Regions from separate parts of the Streptomyces sp. NPDC059866 genome, predicted to be linked through region 2. Evidence: riboswitches for the same ligand, from Rfam matches in the RefSeq annotation. Region 2 holds a riboswitch; each other region holds the start of a gene.
What was found. Region 2 has a riboswitch for cyclic di-AMP ahead of ACFV7R_RS22450 (M23 family metallopeptidase). Riboswitches for the same ligand answer to the same signal wherever they lie in the genome.
Positions count from the first base shown of each region.

Region 1 (6,985 bases), on a different contig from region 2:
CCCGCTGTCCGTCGATCTCCGCGAGGACGCTGGAGTGGCCCATCCAGGTCAGCCGCAGCCCGGTGACCGGCGGCTTGGCGAGGTCGGCGAGCGTGGTGGCATGCACCGGCACCGCACCCTTCGGGGAGCGGCGCCTGCGATCTTCCTTGTCGAAGTACTTCTTCGCGAAGTCCAGTGGCGACCCCGACGGCCGGGTCCGGGAGGGGCCGCCGGGGTTCTGGAAGACCCCGTCCTTGAAGTAGGGAGATCTGCGGATGCGCGCCATGCGCTCACCGCTCGGATCCGCGCCGAAGGCCTCGGGCTGCAGCGCGCGGAGCCCGGAGCTCAGGGAACGGGAACCGGCCACGGTACCTCCAGGTGGAGTCGGTAAGGCCTCCCATTATGGTCCGCCCCTCCGACACTCCTGCACCGACCAGGCGCCATACTGAACCGGGAGTCAGTAATCACTGGCCGATCCGCCCCGAGGAGTCTCCATATGACCGCCCCCCTGCTGTCGCTCACCTGGACCGACCACGTCACCGGCCGCCAGGGCTTCCTGGTCGTCGACCGGCTGGTGCGCGGCGTCGCCAGCGGTGGGCTGCGGATGCGCGCGGGCTGCACGTCGGACGAGGTCACCGGGCTCGCGCGCGGCATGACCACGAAGGAGGCGCTGCACTACAACCCCGAGGGCCGCTACGTCCCGCTCGGCGGCGCCAAGGGCGGTATCGACTGCGACCCGCGGGACCCGGAGGCGTACGGAATCCTGGTGCGGTACCTGCGGGCCATGCGGCCGTACGTCGAGAGCTGCTGGACCACGGGCGAGGACCTCGGCCTCACCCAGGACCTCGTGGACCGGGCCGCCACCGATGCAGGGCTCGTCTCGTCGATCCAGGCCGTGTATCCGCTGCTCGACGACGAGGCCACCGCCAGGCAGAGGCTCGCCGACGCGTTCGCGGTCGAGGTGGACGGCATCGGGCTCGACGAGCTGGTCGGCGGCTGTGGGGTCGCCGAGTCGCTGCTCACGGCCCTCGACCGGGCCGGAGTGCCGTATGCCGGGACGCGGGTCGCCGTCCAAGGGCTGGGCACCATGGGTGGGGCCACCGCACGGTTCCTCGCGCGCGCGGGTCTGACGATCGTGGCGGTCGCCGACATCAAGGGCACCATCGCCAACCCCGACGGGCTCGACGTCGAGGCGCTGCTCGCCGCGCGGGACGCGTACGGCGTGGTGGACCGCGGCGTACTGCGGCCCGGGGACCGTGAACTGGCCGGTGACGCCTGGCTGTCCGCCGACGCGGAGGTGCTGGTGCCGGCGGCGGTCTCCTACGCGATCGACACCACGAACCAGGACCGGATCACCGCCCGCTGGATCGTCGAGGCGGCCAACATGCCCGTACTGCCGGAGGCGGAGGAGCTGCTGACCGCGCGCGGAGTCACGGTCCTGCCGGACGTGGTGGTCAACTCCGGGACGAACGCCTGGTGGTGGTGGACCCTCTTCGGCGACATCGGCGCCGACGCGGACGAGGCGTTCACGTACACGCGCCGCTCGATGCGCGCTCTCGTCGAGCTCGTCCTGTCCCGCGCGCAGACCGACGGCACGACACCACGGACCGCCGCGCACGCCGTCGCGGCGGCCCGGCTCCCGGTGCTCGCGGAACGCTACGGCTGGTACCGGTGACGGCCGCACGCGCGCGTGCGCACCGATGGTGCGACAGGGCCTAGGGTGAACGCGTGGCGAGAGTGCGGTTGAGCGTGCAGGAACGGCGCGAGGAGTTGTTGCGCGCCGCCGTGGAGCAGATCGAGGCGCGGGGTGTCGCGGCGGTCCGGATCGCCGACGTGGCCTCCACGCTCGGCGTGAGCAACGCGCTGGTGCTCTATCACTTCTCGACGAAGGAAAAGCTCGTCGCCGCCGCGTTCGCATACGCCGCCGAGGACGACCTGGCCCAGCTGAGCAAGCTGCTCGGCCGGCGCACGACGGCGCTGCGCCGGCTCCGGTCGGCCGTGCGCTGGTACGCCCCGACCGGCCAGGCCAAGGGCTGGCGGCTGTGGATAGAGGGCTGGGCTGCCGCCCTGCGCGAGCCGGCCCTGCAGGAGGTCACCCGGGACCTCGACAAGCGCTGGAAGGCGGCGATCGCCGAGGTCATCGCCGAGGGCGTGGCCGCCGGCGAGTTCCGCTGCCCGGACCCCATGGGCGCGGCGCTGCGGCTGACGGCCCTGCTCGACGGCCTCGCCGTCCAGCTGACGTCGTACCCGGGCGCACTGTCCCGCGCCCGGGCCCAGGAGTGGGCCGACGAGGCGCTCGCCCGCGAGCTCGGACTGGCCGAGGTGCCGTCGGCGGGGCACGCGTGAGCCGTCCGCGAGGACAGGTTGCGGTTCAAGGCGTACGCCCGTCAGCGCCGGAGGCGGGCCGATCCGACGCAGGCGATCGGAACGACCCGCTCCCCCGGCGTCCGCCACGGATGTGCCTCAAGCCACCGACGCGATCCGCATCCTGATGTCGTCCGGCGACAGCGTCCCCTTCGCCGTCACGTGGTCGCCCGACGACTCGCCGCGCAGCCGGCGGCCGATCCACGGCACCAGGTACTCGCGCGCCCATTGGACGTCGTCCCGCCGGACGTCGAGCGTGCCGCGCGGCGGAACCGGCGGCCAGGGCTGCTCCGGATCGGCGGGGACGGGGAGGCCGAGGACCTGACCGGCCCGCAGCGCCACGCGGGTGTGCCCCTCGGGCGAGAGGTGCAGCCGGTCGTCGTCCCAGGCCCTGCGGTCCTGAACGGACTTGAGGGACCACAGGTCGAGCACCGGACAGCCGTACCGGTCGGCGATGGCCCGCACATGCCCGTTGTAGGTGGCGATCTTGCCGCGCAGGTGCTTCAGCAGGGGTACGCCCCGGGTGTCGAAGCCGGTCGTCACCATCACCGTGCCCGCGACGGCCGTCAGCGCGGCGATCGCCCGCTCGAAGCGCTCGGCGACGTCGTCCGGGTCGGTGCCGGGCCGGAGGATGTCGTTGCCGCCGGCGCAGAACGAGACCAGGTCCGGCGCGCGTTCGACGGCCCGCGGAAGCTGGTCCGCCACGATCTGGTCGAGCAGTTTTCCGCGTACGGCGAGGTTCGTGTACTGGAAGTCGCCCTCGGCTCGGCGGTCCGCGAGCAGTACGGCGAAGCGGTCGGCCCAGCCGACGAACGCCCCGTCGGGGCCGGGGTCGCCTACGCCCTCGGTGAAGCTGTCCCCCACCGCCACGTACGACCCGATCACTGATCTGCTGTCATTCTTCGAATCGTCTGCCACGTCGGGACATGATTCCGCGTCGAATGTGACCTACGCGACCGTAGGAAGAGGTTGACGGGCGGTGAGATAAGCCACTGCCAAAAGGTTGGTCAACTGTGGAATAACCGCTCCGTCCGCGCACACCGAAGGCCGGACCCGGGGATCGGGGTCCGGCCTTCGGTGGCGTGAGAGCGCGTGCGTCAGCCGACGGAGACGCCGTGCGAGCGGAGGTACGCGACCGGGTCCACGTCCGAGCCGTAGTTCGGCGTGGTGCGGATCTCGAAGTGCAGGTGCGGACCGGTCGAGTTGCCGGTCGAGCCCGAGAAGCCGACCTGCTGGCCCGCGGTCACGGTCTGGCCGGCGGAGACGGACAGCGAGGACAGGTGGGCGTACTGGGCGTAGTAGCCGTCGGCCAGCTTGAGGACGACCTGGTTGCCGTACGCACCGGCCCAGCCCGCGGAGACGACCGTGCCTGCGCCGACGGCCTTGAGCGGGGTGCCCGTCGGCGTGGCGAAGTCGACGCCGGTGTGGTAGCCGCTGGACCACATGCTGCCCGCCACCTTGTAGGCGGTGCCGACGGCGACGCCCTCAACGGGGGAGGAGTAACCGCTGGAGGTGCCGGCGGAGGTCTGGGTGGCCGTCGACGTGTTCGACGCGGAGGACTCGGCGGACGACGACTGATCGGACGGCTTCGCCGAGGACTCCGTCGAGTTCGACGACTTCGAGGCCTCGGACGCCTCCGACGACTCCGACGAGGAAGGGGACGAAGCGGACGACGGCTCGTCCGTGCCCGCCGCGGCCTTCTTGCCGATCGTGAGCTTCAGGCCGGGGTGGATCAGCGACGGGTTGTCGCCGACGACCTCACGGTTGTCCTGGTAGAGCTTCTGCCAGCCACCGCTGACGTTCTGCCCCTCGGCGATCTTCGCAAGATAGTCGCCGATCTTCACCGAATAGGTCCTCACACCGGCGTTCTTGGCGGCGGACTTCTTTTCGGCGGCCTTCTTCTGGGCGGTGGCCTTCTCTGCGGCGACCGACTGAACGGCGTTTTCCGGAGCGGACTGCGCAGTGGCGGCATGGGCGCCGGCGGCCCCCATCAGCGGGAGGGCGAGTGCGGCGCCACCGGTTCCGGCAATGGCGATGGAACGGGTGAAACGCTGGGTCTTCGGACGGCGGTGCTTACCCTTCGCGGGCATGGCGAATTCCTCTCCGGCGCCTGCGAGGTGAGCTGTCGGGTGCGGACTGGAGATGCCCGGCCGCGCCGAAGCGCGGCTGTACCCCTAGCCGTTCCGGAGACCGGAACAGGCATTTGTACCTGTGGGTCCCCCGCTCCTGCCGTACACGGGTGGGTTTGCGCGGGCACCGGGCGGCGGCAGGATTAGGCGTCCGCCCGGATCGGTGTGGAACGTAAGCGACCAAGACGCAATGGGACAAGCAAGAGGTTCCGCACGAACACCCACTTCTTGATCAGTTCACCGAATTCACCGTCACCCTCCGTGGATTCCGAAACCGTCATGTTCCGCAAATGCCCTTGAAAAGCGCTTGGATTACGTGGACATGACGGGCGACGCACGGTCACGGATATGACGCTGCTCACGTGACGTCGCTCCAGGTTCCTTTATTCCCGAGCGACTTGGAATGAAGAGGTTAATTCGGACAGAAGAGTCAGATGCGGCGCAGTCGGAGAACCGTCGCATCGAGGTCACCCCGCAGCCCGGTGCGCAGTCCGTGGTGCAGCAGTACGGCACCCCGGTGCACTTCGCCCGTTTCGCGGCATTCGTACGATGCGGTGGGGTCGAGGCCACGCAGCCGCAGCGCCGGGACGGGCTCCCCGTAGCTCTGCGCCTGAAGCCAGGCGAGCACGACGGCCTCGTCGCCGCGTACGTACTGGACGGCGCTCAGCCCGCCCCGTGGCGGCCGCAGCCGGTGGAGGTCCCCGCGCTGCACGAGTGGCCGGATCTCCTTGTAGAGCGCCACCCAGTCCCGGGCCTCCGCGAGCTCCTCGTCGGTCCACCGGGTGAGGTCACCCCCGACGCCGAGCACCCCGGCCATGGCGCTGACGAAGCGGAAGCGCAACGAGCTGACCCGGCCGTTGAGCTGGGCGTTGGGGCTGTCGGTGACCCAGGCGGCCATCACGCGCGCGGGATGAATCTGACTGAAGCCGTCCTGGATGGCGAGCCGGTCGAGCGGATCGGTGTTGTCGGAGGTCCACACCTGGTCGGTACGGCTCATCACACCGAGGTCGATGCGACCGCCGCCGCCCGAGCAGGACTCGAAGGCGACACCGGGGTGGGCCGCCCGCAGCCGGTCCACCAGGGCGTACACGGCGCGCACATGGTCGACCCACAGCCGCTGCGGATACGGCTCGCCGGGCCAGCCGGCATCGGTGAAGCAACGGTTGAAGTCCCACTTGACGTAGTCGATCGGGGCGCTGGACAGGAGCCCGTGCAGCTGCTCCCAGAGGTAGTCCTGCACATCCTCCCGCGCGAGGTTCAGTACGAGCTGATTACGAAGTTCTGTCCGCTTTCGCCCCGGTTGGAACTGCACCCAGTCCGGATGGGCGCGGTACAGCTCGCTGTCCGGGTTGACCATCTCGGGCTCGACCCAGATCCCGAACTGCATCCCGAGGGCGTGCACGTCGTCGGCGAGCGGCTTGAGCCCGGCCGGGAAGCGGTCGGGGTTGGGTGTCCAGTCGCCGAGCCCGGCGCGGTCGCTGGTGCGCGCCCCGAACCAGCCGTCGTCGACCACGAACAGCTCGACGCCGATCGCCGCGGCCCGCCGGGCGAGCGCCCGCTGCTGCTCCTCGCTGATGTCGAACTCGGTGGCCTCCCAGGAGTTGAAAAGCACCGGCCGGTCCCGCTCGGCGTCCGGAATGACGTACGCCCGCTGATAGGCGTGCCAGGCGCGACTGGCACCGCCGAAGCCGCCGTCGCTGAAGAGGCCGGCGAAGACAGGGGTGGTGAAGGACTCCCCCGCCGCCAGCCGCAGCAGGCCGGAGTCGTCGTAACCGGCTCCGCCGGTGATCTGCACGCGCGCGTCCGGCAGTTGCGCGACGGCGATCCGCCACGAGCCCGACCAGGCGAGGGCGCAGCCGTAGACCTCGCCGCGCTCCTCGGTCGCGTCGGTGTCCAGCGCCACCCACGGCAGATGCTGGTGTCCGGTGTGTCCGCGGCGGCTGCCGATGACCTTCTCACCGTAGGTGAGGGGGGAGCGCACGAGCCGGGACTCCGCGGCCCAGCGGCCGTGCAGCTGGGACAGCCGCCATGCGTCGCGGTCCGGCAGGGTCCAGGTCGCGGAGTCGGCACGCAGCAGCTCGGCCTCGGGCCCGTCGTTGTGCAGGGTCACCCAGCGCTCCACGACGTCGTCACGCATCCGGTAGTGCAGGGTGATCGCCAGCCCGGCGTCGCGGAAGCGCAGCCGCAGCTCCTGGTCCGCGGTCTCGTGGGCCTCGAAACGCCACTCGGTGCCGCGCCGCTCGTCGGTGCGCACGGACAGGGCGGGCCGCACGAAGCGAGGGCCGCCCTCGACGGGATACTCCTCGCGCCCGTCGAGCGGCGACTCGAAGGGCCAGTAGTCCGGCAGTGGGCGCACGGCGAGGGCCTCGGCGTCGGCGAGCGCGATCCGCGGGCCCCAGTGCAGATGCAGCAGCTCGTCGTCGTCGGTGAGGTGGACGGCATAGCTGCTCGTGGGCCCCGACAGCAGCCACGTACGCCCGTTCTCGGCGATCTCCAACATCAGGCCCTCACAG
Region 1 is NZ_JBHWJT010000038.1:50,152-57,136, forward strand. Features, by position in the region: gene ACFV7R_RS38950 (MBL fold metallo-hydrolase) at 1-346, opposite strand, end outside; gene ACFV7R_RS38955 (Glu/Leu/Phe/Val dehydrogenase dimerization domain-containing protein) at 476-1,654, shown strand; gene ACFV7R_RS38960 (TetR family transcriptional regulator C-terminal domain-containing protein) at 1,708-2,325, shown strand; gene ACFV7R_RS38965 (SGNH/GDSL hydrolase family protein) at 2,443-3,228, opposite strand; gene ACFV7R_RS38970 (peptidoglycan DD-metalloendopeptidase family protein) at 3,441-4,433, opposite strand; cyclic di-AMP (ydaO/yuaA leader) riboswitch at 4,438-4,595, opposite strand; gene ACFV7R_RS38975 (alpha-galactosidase) at 4,903-6,972, opposite strand.
Region 1: it holds a riboswitch for cyclic di-AMP, as region 2 does, so the genes downstream of both, ACFV7R_RS38970 (peptidoglycan DD-metalloendopeptidase family protein) here and ACFV7R_RS22450 (M23 family metallopeptidase) in region 2, are expected to answer to the same signal.

Region 2 (6,985 bases):
GGCGTCCCGGTGACGATCGCCAAGGCCGGGGGCAACCCCGTCAACGCGGCCTCCATGCTGGCCGTCCTCAGCCTGGGCGCCGAGGGCGGCGAGGAGATCGTCCTGGCCTCCGACGCCGACGGCGCCGAAGCCGCGCTCGACCGTCTGGCCAAGCTGGTCTCCGAGGGCCTCGAGGAGCTGCCCGAGACCGTCTGACCGCCCGCACGGCGGTCGGTGAAGCCGCGTCACCCTTTCCGGGCGGCGCGGCTTCGCCGTTTCCGCAGCGGGCTCATGTGTTTGCCGCAGCGGCTTCGCGTGTTTCCCGCAGCGGCCTCACGCCTTTTCCACGGCGGGCGCGACGCAATTCACGCGGGCACGCCTGTGATGCGCGGACGTGAATTCCCGGCGCGCCAGAAAAAGGGCAGCGGAAATGCACCGCCACCGAATATCTCCTCTTTGTATACGGCGCATATGTTAATGCCGCAGGCTGGACATGTTTACGGGGTGTTGCGAAGTCCTCACACGGTCGGCGCGATCCTGGCCGCCGACGAACCGGAGCCGGTGCGCGGCGGTCGCGCGCTCGGTGTGCAGCGCCGTGACGGCCCGCGCGCGCTCGCCGTCGCCGCGCGCCACGGCGTCCACGATCGCGCCGTGCTCCGTCCAGGACTCCGCGGGGCTGGCCGGCGCCTCCACGGCGTACATCCAGGCGATCTTGTGTCGCAACTGGGTCAGCATGGCGATCAGCGCGGGGCTCCCGGAGGCCTGGGCGAGCGTCTCGTGGAACCAGCCGCCCAGCGAGCGCAGATCCTCGCTGTTGCCCCTCCTCGCCCGCTCCTGGCCCAGCCGGACGAGACCGCGCAGGACCTTCAGATGGGCCTCGGTGCGCCGCTGGGCGGCCCGGGCGGCGCCGAGCGGCTCCAGCAGCATGCGCATCTCCAGCAGGTCGGAGGCCTCCTGCTCGGTGGGCTCCGCGACGCACGCGCCCGCGTGCCGCCGGGTCACCACGAAGCCCTCCGCCTCCAGGGTGCGCAGGGCCTCCCGGACGGGGACGCGCGAGACGCCGTAGCGGCGCGCGAGGAGTTCCTCGGTGAGCCGGCCGCCACGCTCGTAGACACCCGCGACGATGTCGTCCCGGATCGCCGTGCACACCGAGTGCGCCGGAATACGCATGCCCGACCTCCGTCTTAATCCCCGTGAAACGTCGACGATTGACGTGTGTTCAGTGACTCTATTGCAAAGAGCCGGAATTTCCGATGGCGGGCCGGAATCCATGGATATTTTTTGGACAAACAGACCCCTGAAACGCCGAAAGCCCCGGCTCCGGGAGCCAGGGCTTCGGGCAGCATAGCCGCCTGTCGTCAGACGTTCACACCGTGCGAGCGGAGGTAGGCCAGGGGGTCGATGTCCGAGCCGTACTCGGCGGTCGTACGGGCCTCGAAGTGCAGGTGCGCTCCGGTGACGTTGCCGGTGGCGCCGGAGAGGGCGATCTGCTGCCCCGGGGTGACCGTCTGGCCGACCGAGACGGCGATGGACGACAGGTGGCCGTACTGGGTGTACGTACCGTCGTTCATCTTGATCACGACTTGATTGCCGTACGCCCCGCCCCAGCCGGCCTCGACGACGGTGCCGGAACCGACCGCGTTGACGGGCGTGCCGCTCGCGGCGTGGAAGTCGACACCGGTGTGGCTGCCGGAGGACCACAGGGAGCCGCCGGACTGGTAGCCGGTGGAGACGTAGGAGCCGGTGATGGGCAGCACAAAGGTGTTGAGGCGCTTGCGCTCGGCCTCGCGGGCGGCCCGCTCCTTGGCCTCGCGCGCCTCCTTGGCCCGCTCCTCCGCGCGCTTCTCGGCGGCCGCTTCGGCCGCCTTCTGGGCGGCGGCCTCCTCGGCGGCCTGCTGCTGGGCGGCCGCCTGGGCGTCGATCTGGTCGGCGACCGAGTCGCCGATGGTGACGACCGGCAGGAGGCCGGTCTGCTCGAGCGCCGGCTCGGCGGCGAGGGCGGGGGCGGCCAGGGTGCCGACGACGCCGGTGGTGGTGAGCGCGGCGACGCCCGCGGCGCGGGCGGTGGTGCGCTGCATCCGGCTGGGACGACGGTGCTTCCCGGTGGCGCGGGTGAACGCCATGAAGTGGCTGGTCCTTTCCTTCCTTCTCGCCTACCGGGTTAGCTGACGGGTTCGGAGCAGGAAGGTCTCCTACGGACTCCCTCGCTGCGCGCGGGCGTCCGATTCACCCCAGGGACTGCATGGTTGGGTCCCCGGCTCCCCTGGCTCGCGCCGTTCGGGGACTCGGCGATGACTGTCCGGTGCCGCGGACGCGGCGCACTGCCTGACGGACAGCCCGGAAGACGCTAAACGGGGCATCTTTCAATCCCCAAACGGAACACGGCTTTTGTAGCGCATGCCACAGGTCAGACAGGCAACCTCTCCCCCAATTGGGACATAAAGGGGCCCTGGTGACTCTTCCGTCACCAGGGCCCCTGCGCGGGCGTGCCGCTGTCAGGCCTTCTACTCGGCCGTGACGACGGTGACTTCGCCGATTCCGAGGGCCGCGACAGGCTCCTTGATCTGCGCCGCATCGCCGACGAGGACGGTCACGAGACGGTCCACCGGGAAGGCGTTGACGACCGCCGCGGTGGCCTCGACGGTGCCCGTCGCGGCGAGCTGCTGGTACAGCGTCGCCTGGTAGTCGTCGGGCAGGTGCTGCTCGACCTGGTCGGCCAGCGTGCTCGCGACGGCCGCCGCGGTCTCGTACTTGAGCGGCGCCACCCCGACGAGGTTCTGCACGGCGACGTCCCGCTCGGGATCGGTCAGACCCTGCTCGGCGAGCGTGCGCAGCACCGTCCAGAGGTCCTGCAGTGCGGGACCGGTGTTCGGTGTGTCGACGGAGCCGCTGATGGCGAGCATCGCGGCGCCGCTGCCGTCCGGCGCCGAGCGCAGCACCTGGCCGAACGCGCGCACGCCGTAGGTGTAGCCCTTCTCCTCGCGCAGGACACGGTCCAGGCGGGAGGTGAGGGTGCCGCCCAGGCAGTACGTGCCGAGCACCTGGGCAGGCCACACGCGGTCGTGCCGGTCGGAGCCGACGCGGCCGATCAGCAGCTGGGTCTGCACGGCGCCGGGACGGTCCACGATGACGACCCGGCCGGTGTCATCGGCGGTCACCGGCGGCACGGGGCGCGGCTGGGCCGGGGAACCGGTCCAGGCGCCCAGGGTGTCGCCGAGCAGCGCGTCGAGGTCCAGGCCGGTGAGGTCGCCGACGACGACCGCGGTGGCCGTGGCGGGCCGGACATGCTTCTCGTAGAAGGCGCGTACGGCCGCGGAGTCGATGGCGGCGACCGTCTCCTCGGTGCCCTGACGCGGCCGCGACATGCGTGAGGCCGCCGGGAACAGCTCCTTGGAGAGCTCCTTGGCGGCACGGCGGGACGGGTTGGCCAGCTCGTGCGGGATCTCGTCGAGACGGTTGCGCACCAGCCGCTCGACCTCGCTGTCGGCGAATGCGGGCGCCCTGAGGGCGTCGGCGAGCAGGCCGAGGGCCTTGGCCAGACGGGAGGCGGGGACCTCCAGGCTCAGGCGGACGCCGGGGTGGTCGGCGTGCGAGTCGAGGGTGGCGCCGCAGCGCTCCAGCTCGGCGGCGAACTCCTCGGCGGAGTGCTTGTCGGTGCCCTCGGAGAAGGCCCGCGCCATGATCGTGGCGACGCCGTCGAGGCCGGTCGGCTCGGCGTCCAGGGGCGCACCCAGGAGCACCTCGACGGCGACGACCCGCTGACCGGGGCGGTGGCAGCGCAGCACCGTCAGACCGTTGTCGAGCGTCCCGCGCGTGGGCGCCGGGAAGGCCCACGGCCTGGCCTCGCCCGCCCGGGGCTGGGGGTGGAACTCCATCGTGGCGAGCTCGGTCACTGGGCCGCCTCCTCGTTGTTGTCGTCGGTGGGTTCGGCAGCTTCGGCAGCTTCGGCGGCTTCGGCGGCTTCGGCGGCGGTCGGCTCGTAGACGAGCACCGCGCGGTTGTCGGGGCGCAGGCGGGCCTTGGCGACCTCCTGGACCTCTTCGGCCGTGACGCCCAGCACGCGCTGGACGGCGGTCAGGGCGAGCTGCGGGTCGCCGAACAGCACGGCGTACCGGCACAGTTCGTCGGCGCGGCCGGCGACCGTGCCGAGCCGGTCCAGCCACTCGCGCTCCAACTGGGCCTGGGCGCGCTCCATTTCCTCGGCCGTGGGGCCCTCCTCGGCGAACCGGGCGAGCTCCTCGTCGATGGCGGCCTCGATGACCGGCACCTCGACGTCACCGGAGGTCTTCACGTCCAGCCACCCCAGGGAGGGCGCTCCGGCCAGCCGCAGCAGGCCGAACCCGGCCGCCACGGCCGTACGGTCACGCCGTACGAGCCGGTTGTAGAGGCGGGACGACTCGCCGCCGCCGAGGACGGTGAGGGCCAGGTCTGCCGCGTCGCACGCGCGCGTGCCGTCGTGCGGGAGCCGGTAGGCGGCCATCAGGGCACGCGCCGGGACCTCCTCCTCGACGATCTCGCGCAGCTGCTCGCCGATGATCTCGGGCAGCGCGCCGTCGCGCGGGGCGGGCTTGCCGTCGTGGGAGGCAATGGAGCCGAAGTACTTCTCGATCCAGGCGAGCGTCTGCTCCGGATCGATGTCACCGACGACGGACAGCACCGCGTTGTTGGGCGCGTAGTACGTGCGGAAGAACGCGCGCGCGTCCTCCAGGGTCGCGGCGTCCAGGTCGGCCATCGAGCCGATGGGCGTGTGGTGGTACGGGTGGCCCTCCGGGTAGGCGAGGGCGGTCAGCTTCTCGAAAGCGGTCCCGTAGGGAACGTTGTCGTAGCGCTGACGGCGCTCGTTCTTGACGACGTCCCGCTGGTTCTCCATGGACTCGTCGTCGAGGGCCGCGAGCAGCGAGCCCATCCGGTCGGCCTCCAGCCAGAGGGCGAGCTCCAGCTGGTGGGTGGGCATGGTCTCGAAGTAGTTGGTGCGCTCGAAGCTGGTGGTGCCGTTCAGCGAGCCGCCGGCGCCCTGCACCAGCTCGAAGTGCCCGTTGCCCTTCACCTGCGCGGAGCCCTGGAACATCAGGTGCTCGAAAAGGTGAGCCAGACCGGTACGTCCCTTGACCTCGTGGCGCGAGCCGACGTCGTACCAGAGGCACACCGCCGCGACCGGGGTCAGGTGGTCCTCGGAGAGCACCACGCGCAGGCCATTGGCCAGGCGGTGCTCGGTCGCTGTCAGGCCGCCGGAGCCTGCCTGGGCTGTGGCCGTGTGACCCATGGGCATGTACGTCCCTTCGATCGCGGTGCGGTCGGTGAAACCGCCGATTTCCTGCCGTCCTGCCACTGTATGCAAGCGCGCCGACCAGGTGTGAAGTTCCCGGAGCCCGTACGCCGAGAGCGAGAAGCGGGTCACCCGGCGCGAGGGCGTAGCCTGCGGGCAGCGCGGGGCCGGGCTGCCGACGACGGGGTCCAGGGTCCGCGTTGTCAGTGGCGCGGTCCACAATGGACCGCGTCAGATCCGTCGAACGCTTCAGCAAGCGTGAGCCGAAGGGGCGCGACAGCGACCTGAGCGCCCCGTAGGCGAGCGACCAGAAACCAGGAGGAGCCGGCAGCGATGGCCCGCCGCAGCACGAAGACCCCGCCGCCCGACGACTCGTACGAGGAGCGGATCCTCGACATCGACGTCGTGGACGAAATGCAGGGCTCCTTCCTCGAGTACGCGTACTCGGTCATCTACTCCCGGGCCCTGCCGGACGCCCGTGACGGTCTCAAGCCCGTCCACCGCCGCATCGTCTACCAGATGAACGAGATGGGCGTACGCCCCGACCGCGGCTATGTGAAGTGCGCCCGCGTCGTCGGCGAGGTCATGGGTAAGTTGCACCCCCACGGCGACGCCTCCATCTACGACGCCCTGGTGCGCATGGCCCAGCCCTTCTCCATGCGTGTGCCGCTGGTCGACGGCCACGGCAACTTCGGCTCGCTGGGCAACGACGACCCGCCGGCCGCGATGCGGTACACCGAGTGCCGCATGGCCGAGGCGACAAGCCTGATGACGGAGTCGATCGACGAGGACACCGTCGACTTCACCCCCAACTACGACGGCCAGGAGCAGGAGCCGGTGGCCCTGCCCGCCGCCTTCCCGAACCTGCTGGTCAACGGCTCCTCGGGCATCGCGGTCGGTATGGCGACCAACATGCCGCCGCACAACCTGCGCGAGGTCGTCGCGGCCGCCCGCCACCTGATCAGGCACCCGAACGCCGATCTCGACGCCCTGATGCGCCACGTCCCGGGCCCCGACCTGCCCACCGGAGGCCGGATCGTCGGTCTGTCCGGGATCCGCGACGCCTACGAGACGGGCCGCGGCACGTTCAAGATGCGGGCGACGGTGTCCGTGGAGGACGTGACGGCGCGCCGCAAGGGCCTCGTCGTCACCGAGCTGCCCTTCGCCGTCGGCCCGGAGAAGGTGATCGCGAAGATCAAGGACCTGGTCGGCTCGAAGAAGCTCCAGGGCATCGCCGACGTCAAGGACCTCACCGACCGTGAGCACGGGCTGCGCCTGGTGATCGAGATCAAGAACGGTTTCGTGCCGGAGGCGGTCCTGGAGCAGCTCTACAAGCTGACGCCCATGGAGGAGTCCTTCGGCATCAACAACGTCGCGCTGGTGGACGGCCAGCCCCTCACGCTGGGCCTGAAGGAGCTCCTGGAGGTTTATCTCGACCACCGCTTCGAGGTCGTGCGCCGCCGCTCGGAGTTCCGCCGCGGCAAGAAGCGCGACCGGCTGCATCTGGTCGAGGGCCTGCTCACGGCGCTGGTGGACATCGACGAGGTGATCCGCCTGATCCGCTCCAGCGAGAACTCCGCGCAGGCGAAGGAACGCCTGATGGAGCGTTTCGCGCTGAGCGAGATCCAGACGCAGTACATCCTGGACACACCGCTGCGCCGCCTCACCAAGTACGACCGCATCGAGCTGGACGCCGAGAAGGACCGGCTCACCGCGGAGATCGCGGAGCTGACCCGGATC
Region 2 is NZ_JBHWJT010000014.1:112,837-119,821, reverse strand. Features, by position in the region: gene ACFV7R_RS22460 (HPr family phosphocarrier protein) at 1-195, shown strand, start outside; gene ACFV7R_RS22455 (GntR family transcriptional regulator) at 454-1,149, opposite strand; gene ACFV7R_RS22450 (M23 family metallopeptidase) at 1,338-2,102, opposite strand; cyclic di-AMP (ydaO/yuaA leader) riboswitch at 2,116-2,280, opposite strand; gene ACFV7R_RS22445 (M16 family metallopeptidase) at 2,484-3,872, opposite strand; gene ACFV7R_RS22440 (M16 family metallopeptidase) at 3,869-5,248, opposite strand; gene ACFV7R_RS22435 (DNA topoisomerase (ATP-hydrolyzing) subunit A) at 5,579-6,985, shown strand, end outside.

Region 3 (6,985 bases), on a different contig from region 2:
AGCATCTGCGGCGCGTACTGATGCCGCTGTCCGGGCTGCTGCTCGCGATGGGCATGCACGCGCTCTGGAACGGCTCGGCGACCTTCGGCAACTTCGGGTTCTTCGCGGTGTACGGCGGGTTCATGGTGCCCGCGTTCGGGCTGCTGACCTGGCTGGTGATCTGGACCCGGCAGCGGGAGCTGCGGACCGTGCGCGAGGAACTCCCGGCCTATGTCGCCGCCGGCTGGCTGACACCGGCCATACCGTTCGCGCTGGGCTCGATGCGGGCGCGCCGGCTGGCCAGGGAGTACGCCGGGCACCACCTGGGGAAGCCGGCCGCGCGGGCGGTGGCGCAGTACGAGGCGTACGCGACCTCGCTGGCGTTCCTACGGCATCGCGGGCGCCGGGGCCGGGCCGGCGCGGACTTCGTCCTACGGGAAGGCGAACTGCTGCGGGAGCTGTGGAGCCGACGGGAGGTGGCGCGGCCGGCGCTGGAGTATGCGGCGCGGGTGACGGCTCCGCCGGTACCGGTGGCTGTGCCGCCCTGGCCGATGGCGGCGCCGTATCCCGCATACCAGCCGTATCCCCCGTACCAACGGCATCCCGCGTACAACCCGTACCAGTCGTAGGGGCGCGCCGGGCGATCGGCGCCGTGAGGTCCCGGCAACAGCCGTTCCGCACACACCGCGAACCGGCAGCCCTGACGTCGGGGGGGTGCCGTCAGGACCGCCGGGGTTCGAAAGGAGCGGATGTCAGGGGTTGAGGCCCTTGCTCTGCAGCCAGGCCAGCGGGTCGATGCCGCTGCCCGCGCCGTCGGGGTGCACCTCCAGGTGCAGGTGAGCCCCGGTGACGTTGCCCGTGGCGCCCACGCGCCCGATGACCTCGCCCGTGGTGACCTTCTGGCCGACGCTGACGTTGATGGAGGACTGGTGGGCGTACCAGACCTCGGTGCCGTCATCGAGGGTGAGGACGGTCTTGTAGCCGTACGACCCGTTCCAGCCGGCCTCGGTGATCGTGCCGCTGTGCACGGCCTTGAGCGGCGTGCCCGTCGGCGCGGCGAAGTCGAGGCCGGTGTGGTAGCCGGAGGACCACAGGGCACCGGCCTGACCGAAGCTCGAGGTGATGGTGTACGAGGAGGTGGGCAGCGCGTACTGCTTGGCCAGCTGGGCGAGGCGCTCGGCCTCGGCCTTCTGGCGGGCCTCCTCCTCGGCCTTCGCCTTCTCGGCGGCGGCCTTGGCCTCGGCCTCCTGCTCGGCCTTGGCGGCGGCTTCGGCGGCGGCCTTCTCGGCGGCGACCTTGGCAGCGGTGGCGGCCTTGGTGTCGACCTGGTCCTGCTGCTGCTCGGCCTGGGCGATGATGCGGGTGCGCAGCGCCTCACCGGCGTCGGTGGTGCCCTGGGCGGTGTCCGCGGTGGTCATGCCGAGGCTGCTGAGCGGAGCGGTGGCGGTCTCGCCGGAGGTGTCGGAGTCGTCGGAGTCGTCGGAGATGAGCCCGCCCACGGACGGCAGGTCGGGCATCGAGATCGACACCGGCGGCTTGCCGGTCTGCGCGCTGGCCATGCCGCCCGCGCCGACCGCGGCTATGACGCCGACGCCGAGAACCGTGGAGCTGCGGGCGAGTCCACCGCCGCGCTGCTTGGAGACGCGATGCCGGCCGCGTACGGGGCGGAGGGACTCCGCGGTGGGGTTCCACTCCTCCCAGGGACCCTCGTCGGTGCGCTGCCCGCCGTAGACGACGGTGTCGCCGGAGCGCTGGGCCGGCACGAAGGGGGCTTCTGGGGCAGGCCGGTTGGACGCCACGTAGGCGTACTCCTTTCCTTCCTTCTCGCCTACCGGGTTAGCTGACGGGTTCGGAGCAGGAAGGTCTCCTACGCGCGTAAATCAGCCGTGTTGCCACGGCGACCTACCCGCGATTCACCCCAAGTTGGTGGTTCCCCGGTTCCCTTGCAGGATTCGGCGCGTGCGCACGGAGCCGACTCTTGTGACGGCTGGGACGACCGCGCTGCGTTATCGGACGTTAATAGAAGCGGGGCATGAATTCCAAGCGGTTCCACTTGATCTTTAACGATTTCCGGCCGGACGTACAGGGTCATGAATGGCGAAAATCGGGCGAGTTGACCGCGACTCAGGGGTGTCACAGTTTCTGACTGTGTGTCAGTTGTTATGCGGAGGGCGTTCGTCCGGTCACGTCTGGTGACGGTCGTCGTACGGCGAGCAGAGCCATGTCGTCGGTCATCCCGCCCCCGGAGTGCCGGCGCACTTCTTCGGCCAGGGTGCTGAGCAGTTCGCCCGGTCCGCGGAAGGTGCGGCCCGCCAGCCGCGCCGCGGGGTCGTAGAACCTGCCGTGCGCGTCGCGGGCCTCGGACAGGCCGTCGGTGTGCAGCAACAGCATCGCCCCGTCCGGAAAACGGGACTCCTCCACACGGGCCGGCCAGGCGCCCAGATCGCCCATGCCGAGCGGCAGCGCGGGTTCGCGGGCGGGCAGCGGACGTACGGTGCCGTCGGCACACAGCAGCAGCGGCGGCGGATGACCGCGGTTGAGGATCCGTACGACCCCGTCACCGGGCGGCAGCTCGGCGAGTACGGCGGTGGCGAACCCCTCGGTGGCCTCGACGCCGTCGCGCCGCGCGGCCTCGCGCGTCAGCGCCCGCTCCAGCCGCTCGGCGACCCCCTGAAGCGTCGCCTCCTGCTCGGCGGCCTCCCGGAACGCCCCGATGACCACGGCGACGGTCCCCACCGCGCCCATCCCCTTGCCCCGTACGTCGCCCACGACGAGCCGTACACCGTGCGGGCTGTCCTGCACCGCGTACAGGTCGCCGCCGATGAAGGCGTCCGCCTGGGCCGCCTCGTAGCGTGCCGCGATGTCGAAGCCGCCGATCCGCCCGAGGGGTTCGGGCAGCACCGCGCGTTGGGCCGCCTCGGCGATCTTCCACGCCGAGTCGAGCCGGGCGTGGCTGCGGCGTACCAGCACATTGATGAGCACGGCCAGCACGGCGACCGTCGCCACGGTGACGAGCTCGGTGAGCGCGTCGACGCGCGACACCGTGCCGTACCGGATGTGCAGCCCGAGCACGACGGCGACGGACGCGATGCCGGTGAGGATCGTGACCCGCCGGGACAGCAGCGGCGCGGCGACCAGGGGTGCGGCGGTGAACAGGGGGGCCGCGGTGTAGGGGCGGGGCGTGAGGTAGTCGTAGACGCCGCCGATGACGAGCAGCAGTGCGGGGAGCGCCCGGACGAAGGTGCGGGCGCAGGAGATCCGTCGCGTCTCGCTCCGGCCGTGCAGGTGCGCGGCTTCGCCGCCGAGCCCGTGGCCGGGGACCGTCTCTTCAGGCAACCGCCCGCCCCGTCGGGTGTACGGCCTCTCTCCTTCAGCCTCCGCAGGCCGCACCCTCGTCTCCCGCCACGTACGTCCACACACCGCCTCGTCCGTCCAGGTTTTCCGGAGCGGGGGCGGGGGGCGAGCCGGATGGGCCGACCGGATGACATGCCGGTAACCCTCGGTCATGTCCGGTAACGCCTGAGGCCGGAATCCATGAACTGGATTCCGGCCTCAGGCCTTCAGTAGCGGGGACAGGATTTGAACCTGCGACCTCTGGGTTATGAGCCCAGCGAGCTACCGAGCTGCTCCACCCCGCGTCGTTGTGACTCCAGTGTACGCCATCCGCGGGGCCGGTCGCGCCAGGGTTTGTATCCGCCCGGCGACAGGCCGCTCAGCCCGCGTTCAGCTCGGTCAGCTGACCGAGCGGGAGGGTGTGCTGCGTCTGCAGGACCTTGGCGCGCAGGTAGCGGACGTTGTGGGCGGTGGTGAAGACGCCCGTCGGGATGCGGTCGCGGACCGTGAGGCCCAGCGTGCGCAGCTGGTCGGCCTTGTCGGGGTTGTTGGACAGCAGGTCCAGGTCCGTGACGGACAGGGCCTGGAGCATCTGGGCCGCCGAGGTGTAGTCGCGGGCGTCCTCCGGGAGGCCGAGGGCGGTGTTCGCCTCGTAGGTGTCCAGGCCCTGGTCCTGGAGGGCGTATGCGTCGAGCTTGTTGTAGAGGCCGATGCCCCGGCCCTCCTGGCGGAGGTAGAGCAGGACGCCGCCGCGGGCCGCGATGCGCTCGACCGCCTCGCGCAGCTGGGGGCCGCAGTCGCAGCGGGCGGAGCCGAAGACGTCGCCGGTCAGGCACTCGGAGTGCAGCCGGACCAGGGGCACGGGCCCGGGGTCGCCGAGGACGACGGCCACGTGTTCCTGGCCGTCGGTCAGACCGTGGAAGGTGACCAGCTCGGCGTCGACGCTGTAGCCGTCGTGGAAGCGCAGCGGTACCCGGACGCGGGCGCGCGGCGTGGCGGCGGGGAAGTCGGGCATGCGGGCCTCCGATTCCGTACAAGCTGCTTCAGATTTGAAGCAGCCTCTCGATCAGGGACCCTACCCATGCTTGAAGTTTGAAGCAACGCGGATGCGGCGGGACCGGCGATGTGTGACGCGGCTCACGAACAGGATGACGAGCGGCGCAGCCAGGGGACATCGGTGGACGCGCTCTGCGAGTCGTCACCCTGGAGGGCCTGTGTGACGCCCGTGAAGATCTCCTCCAGCTGGCCCACCTGCTGCGGGGTGAGGTGATCGAAGAGCAGGGCACGGACCGTCTCGACGTGACCCGGTGCCGCACGCTCCAGGGCGGCCATCCCCTCGTCCGTCAGAGCCGCGACGGTGCCCCGCTTGTCCCACCGGCACTCCTCCCGCCGCACCAGACCGTCCTTCTCCAGTCTGGCCACCGCGTACGTCAGCCGACTGCGCGTGATCTTCAGCCGTTCCGCGAGGTCGGTCATGCGCAGCCGGCGCTCCTCGGTCTCGGAGAGGTTGGCCAGGATGGAGTAGTACAGATGCGGCATGCCGGCCTCCTGCTGGAGCTGCCGGTCGAGCGCGTCCTCCACGAGATGGGTGGCCGCGATGTACGCGCGCCAGGCGCGCTGCTCCTCGGGGGTGAGCCAGCGAGTCGTCATACGACCAGTGTAGGTTTGCTTAAAACTTGAACCAAGCCCGCCGTCTCCGGCCGTCCCGGCCGTTTCCCAGATGGGTGTGCCGATGCCCTTCCCTCACGTCCTGCTGTCCGCCGCCGTCTCCCTCGACGGCTACCTGGACGACACCGGCCCCGAGCGCCTCCTGCTCTCCAGCCCCGCCGACTTCGACCGGGTCGACGAGGTACGGGCGTCCGTCGACGCCATCCTGGTCGGCGCCGGCACGATCCGCGCCGACAACCCCCGGCTGCTGGTCAACTCGCCCGAGCGGCGCGCCGCCCGCGTGGCCGCCGGGAAGCCGGAGTATCCGCTGAAGGTCACGGTGAGCGGATCGGGGGACCTGGACCCGGCCGCCAAGTTCTGGCACACGGGCGGGGAGAAGGTCGTCTACACGACCGCGGAGGGCGCCCGGCGGCTCCGGGCGACGGACCTCGCCGCGGACGTCGTGGCGCTCGGGCCCGGCCTCGACTGGCGGGCGCTGCTCGAGCATCTGCACGACGTGCGGGGAGTGCGGCGGCTCATGGTCGAGGGGGGCGGCACCGTCCACACCCAGCTGCTGCGGGACGGCCTCGCGGACGAACTGCACCTCGTCCTCGCCCCGCTGTTCGTCGGGGACCCGAACGCGCCCCGGCTCTTCGGGCCCGGCCCGTATCAGGGCGGGCGGCTGCGCCTGGTGGAGACGCGGGCCATCGGTGACGTCGTTCTCATGCGCTACGAGCCCACCGCACCGGGCGTCGGCGGGCTGCCGTCGGCTGCCGACCGGCACTGGCTGGCGCTCGCCTGTGAACTGGCCGCGCAGTGCCCCCCGTCGAAGACCGCGTTCAGCGTGGGGGCCGTGGTGGTCGCGGACGACGGCACCGAGCTCGCGCGGGGGTACTCGCGGGAGGCCGGGGATCCGGTCGTGCACGCGGAGGAAGCCGCGCTGGCGAAGATCGACCCCGGCGATCCGAGGCTGGCCGGTGCGACGGTGTACAGCAGCCTGGAGCCCTGCGTGCGCCGGGCTTCACGGCCGCGGCCGTGTGCGCGGTTGATCCTCGACGCCGGGGTGCGGCGGGTGGTGACGGCCTGGCGGGAGCCGGACACGTTCGTCGCCGGGGCCGACGGGAGCGGGGCGCTGGCCCGGGCGGGCGTGGATGTGGTGGTGCTGCCGGAGTACGAGGGGGCGGCGAAGGCTCCGAACGGGCACTTGCTGGGCTGACGCGGGGCATCCCGGCGCCGGCGGGGTGCCCCCGCGCCCAAGCCGGTCGCGTTGCCGCTGACGGAGCAGGGCAGCGACGGTCGCAGCCCTCAGAAGTCGACCGGCTCGCGGATGATCGGGCAGGTCATGCAGTGTCCGCCGCCCCGCCCGCGGCCGAGTTCCGCCCCCACGATGGTGATCACCTCGACGCCGGCCTGCCGCAGCAGCGCGTTGGTCTGGGTGTTGCGGTCGTACGTGAACACCACGCCCGGTTCCAGGGCGACGGCGTTGTTGCCGCTGTCCCACTGCTGACGCTCGGAGGCGTACACGTCTCCGCCGGTCTCCACCACCCGCAGCCGGGGCAGGCCGAGCGCCTCGGCGACGACGTCGACGAACGCACGGGACTCCTCGTCGGTGATCTCAAGGCCGGGAGCCCTGTCGCTGGGCCGCAGCGAGAACGTGTGCACCGCCTCCATGATGCGCGGGTAGAGGGTGACGAGGTCGCGGTCGGCGAAGGTGAAGACGGTGTCGAGGTGCATCGCGGAGCGCAGCTTGGGCATGCCCGCGACGATCACCTGCTCGGCGGCGCCGTTGTCGAACAGGGCCTTGGCCACCTGGGTGATCGCCTGCCGTGAGGTGCGCTCGCTCATGCCCATCAGGACGACACCGTTGCCGACCGGCATGATGTCGCCGCCCTCGAACGTGGCCTGGCCCCAGTCGAGTTCGGGGTCGCCCCACCAGACGGTGGAGCCCGCGAAGTCGGGGTGGAAGGTGTAGAGCGCCTTCATCAGCAGCGTCTCGTCGTGCCGGGCGGGCCAGTACAGCGGGTTG
Region 3 is NZ_JBHWJT010000010.1:259,604-266,588, reverse strand. Features, by position in the region: gene ACFV7R_RS18190 (PrsW family intramembrane metalloprotease) at 1-608, shown strand, start outside; gene ACFV7R_RS18185 (M23 family metallopeptidase) at 732-1,778, opposite strand; cyclic di-AMP (ydaO/yuaA leader) riboswitch at 1,790-1,947, opposite strand; gene ACFV7R_RS18180 (PP2C family protein-serine/threonine phosphatase) at 2,140-3,369, opposite strand; tRNA gene ACFV7R_RS18175 (tRNA-Met) at 3,544-3,617, opposite strand; gene ribA (GTP cyclohydrolase II) at 3,692-4,327, opposite strand; gene ACFV7R_RS18165 (MarR family winged helix-turn-helix transcriptional regulator) at 4,450-4,962, opposite strand; gene ACFV7R_RS18160 (dihydrofolate reductase family protein) at 5,045-6,175, shown strand; gene ACFV7R_RS18155 (arginine deiminase) at 6,265-6,985, opposite strand, start outside.
Region 3: it holds a riboswitch for cyclic di-AMP, as region 2 does, so the genes downstream of both, ACFV7R_RS18185 (M23 family metallopeptidase) here and ACFV7R_RS22450 (M23 family metallopeptidase) in region 2, are expected to answer to the same signal.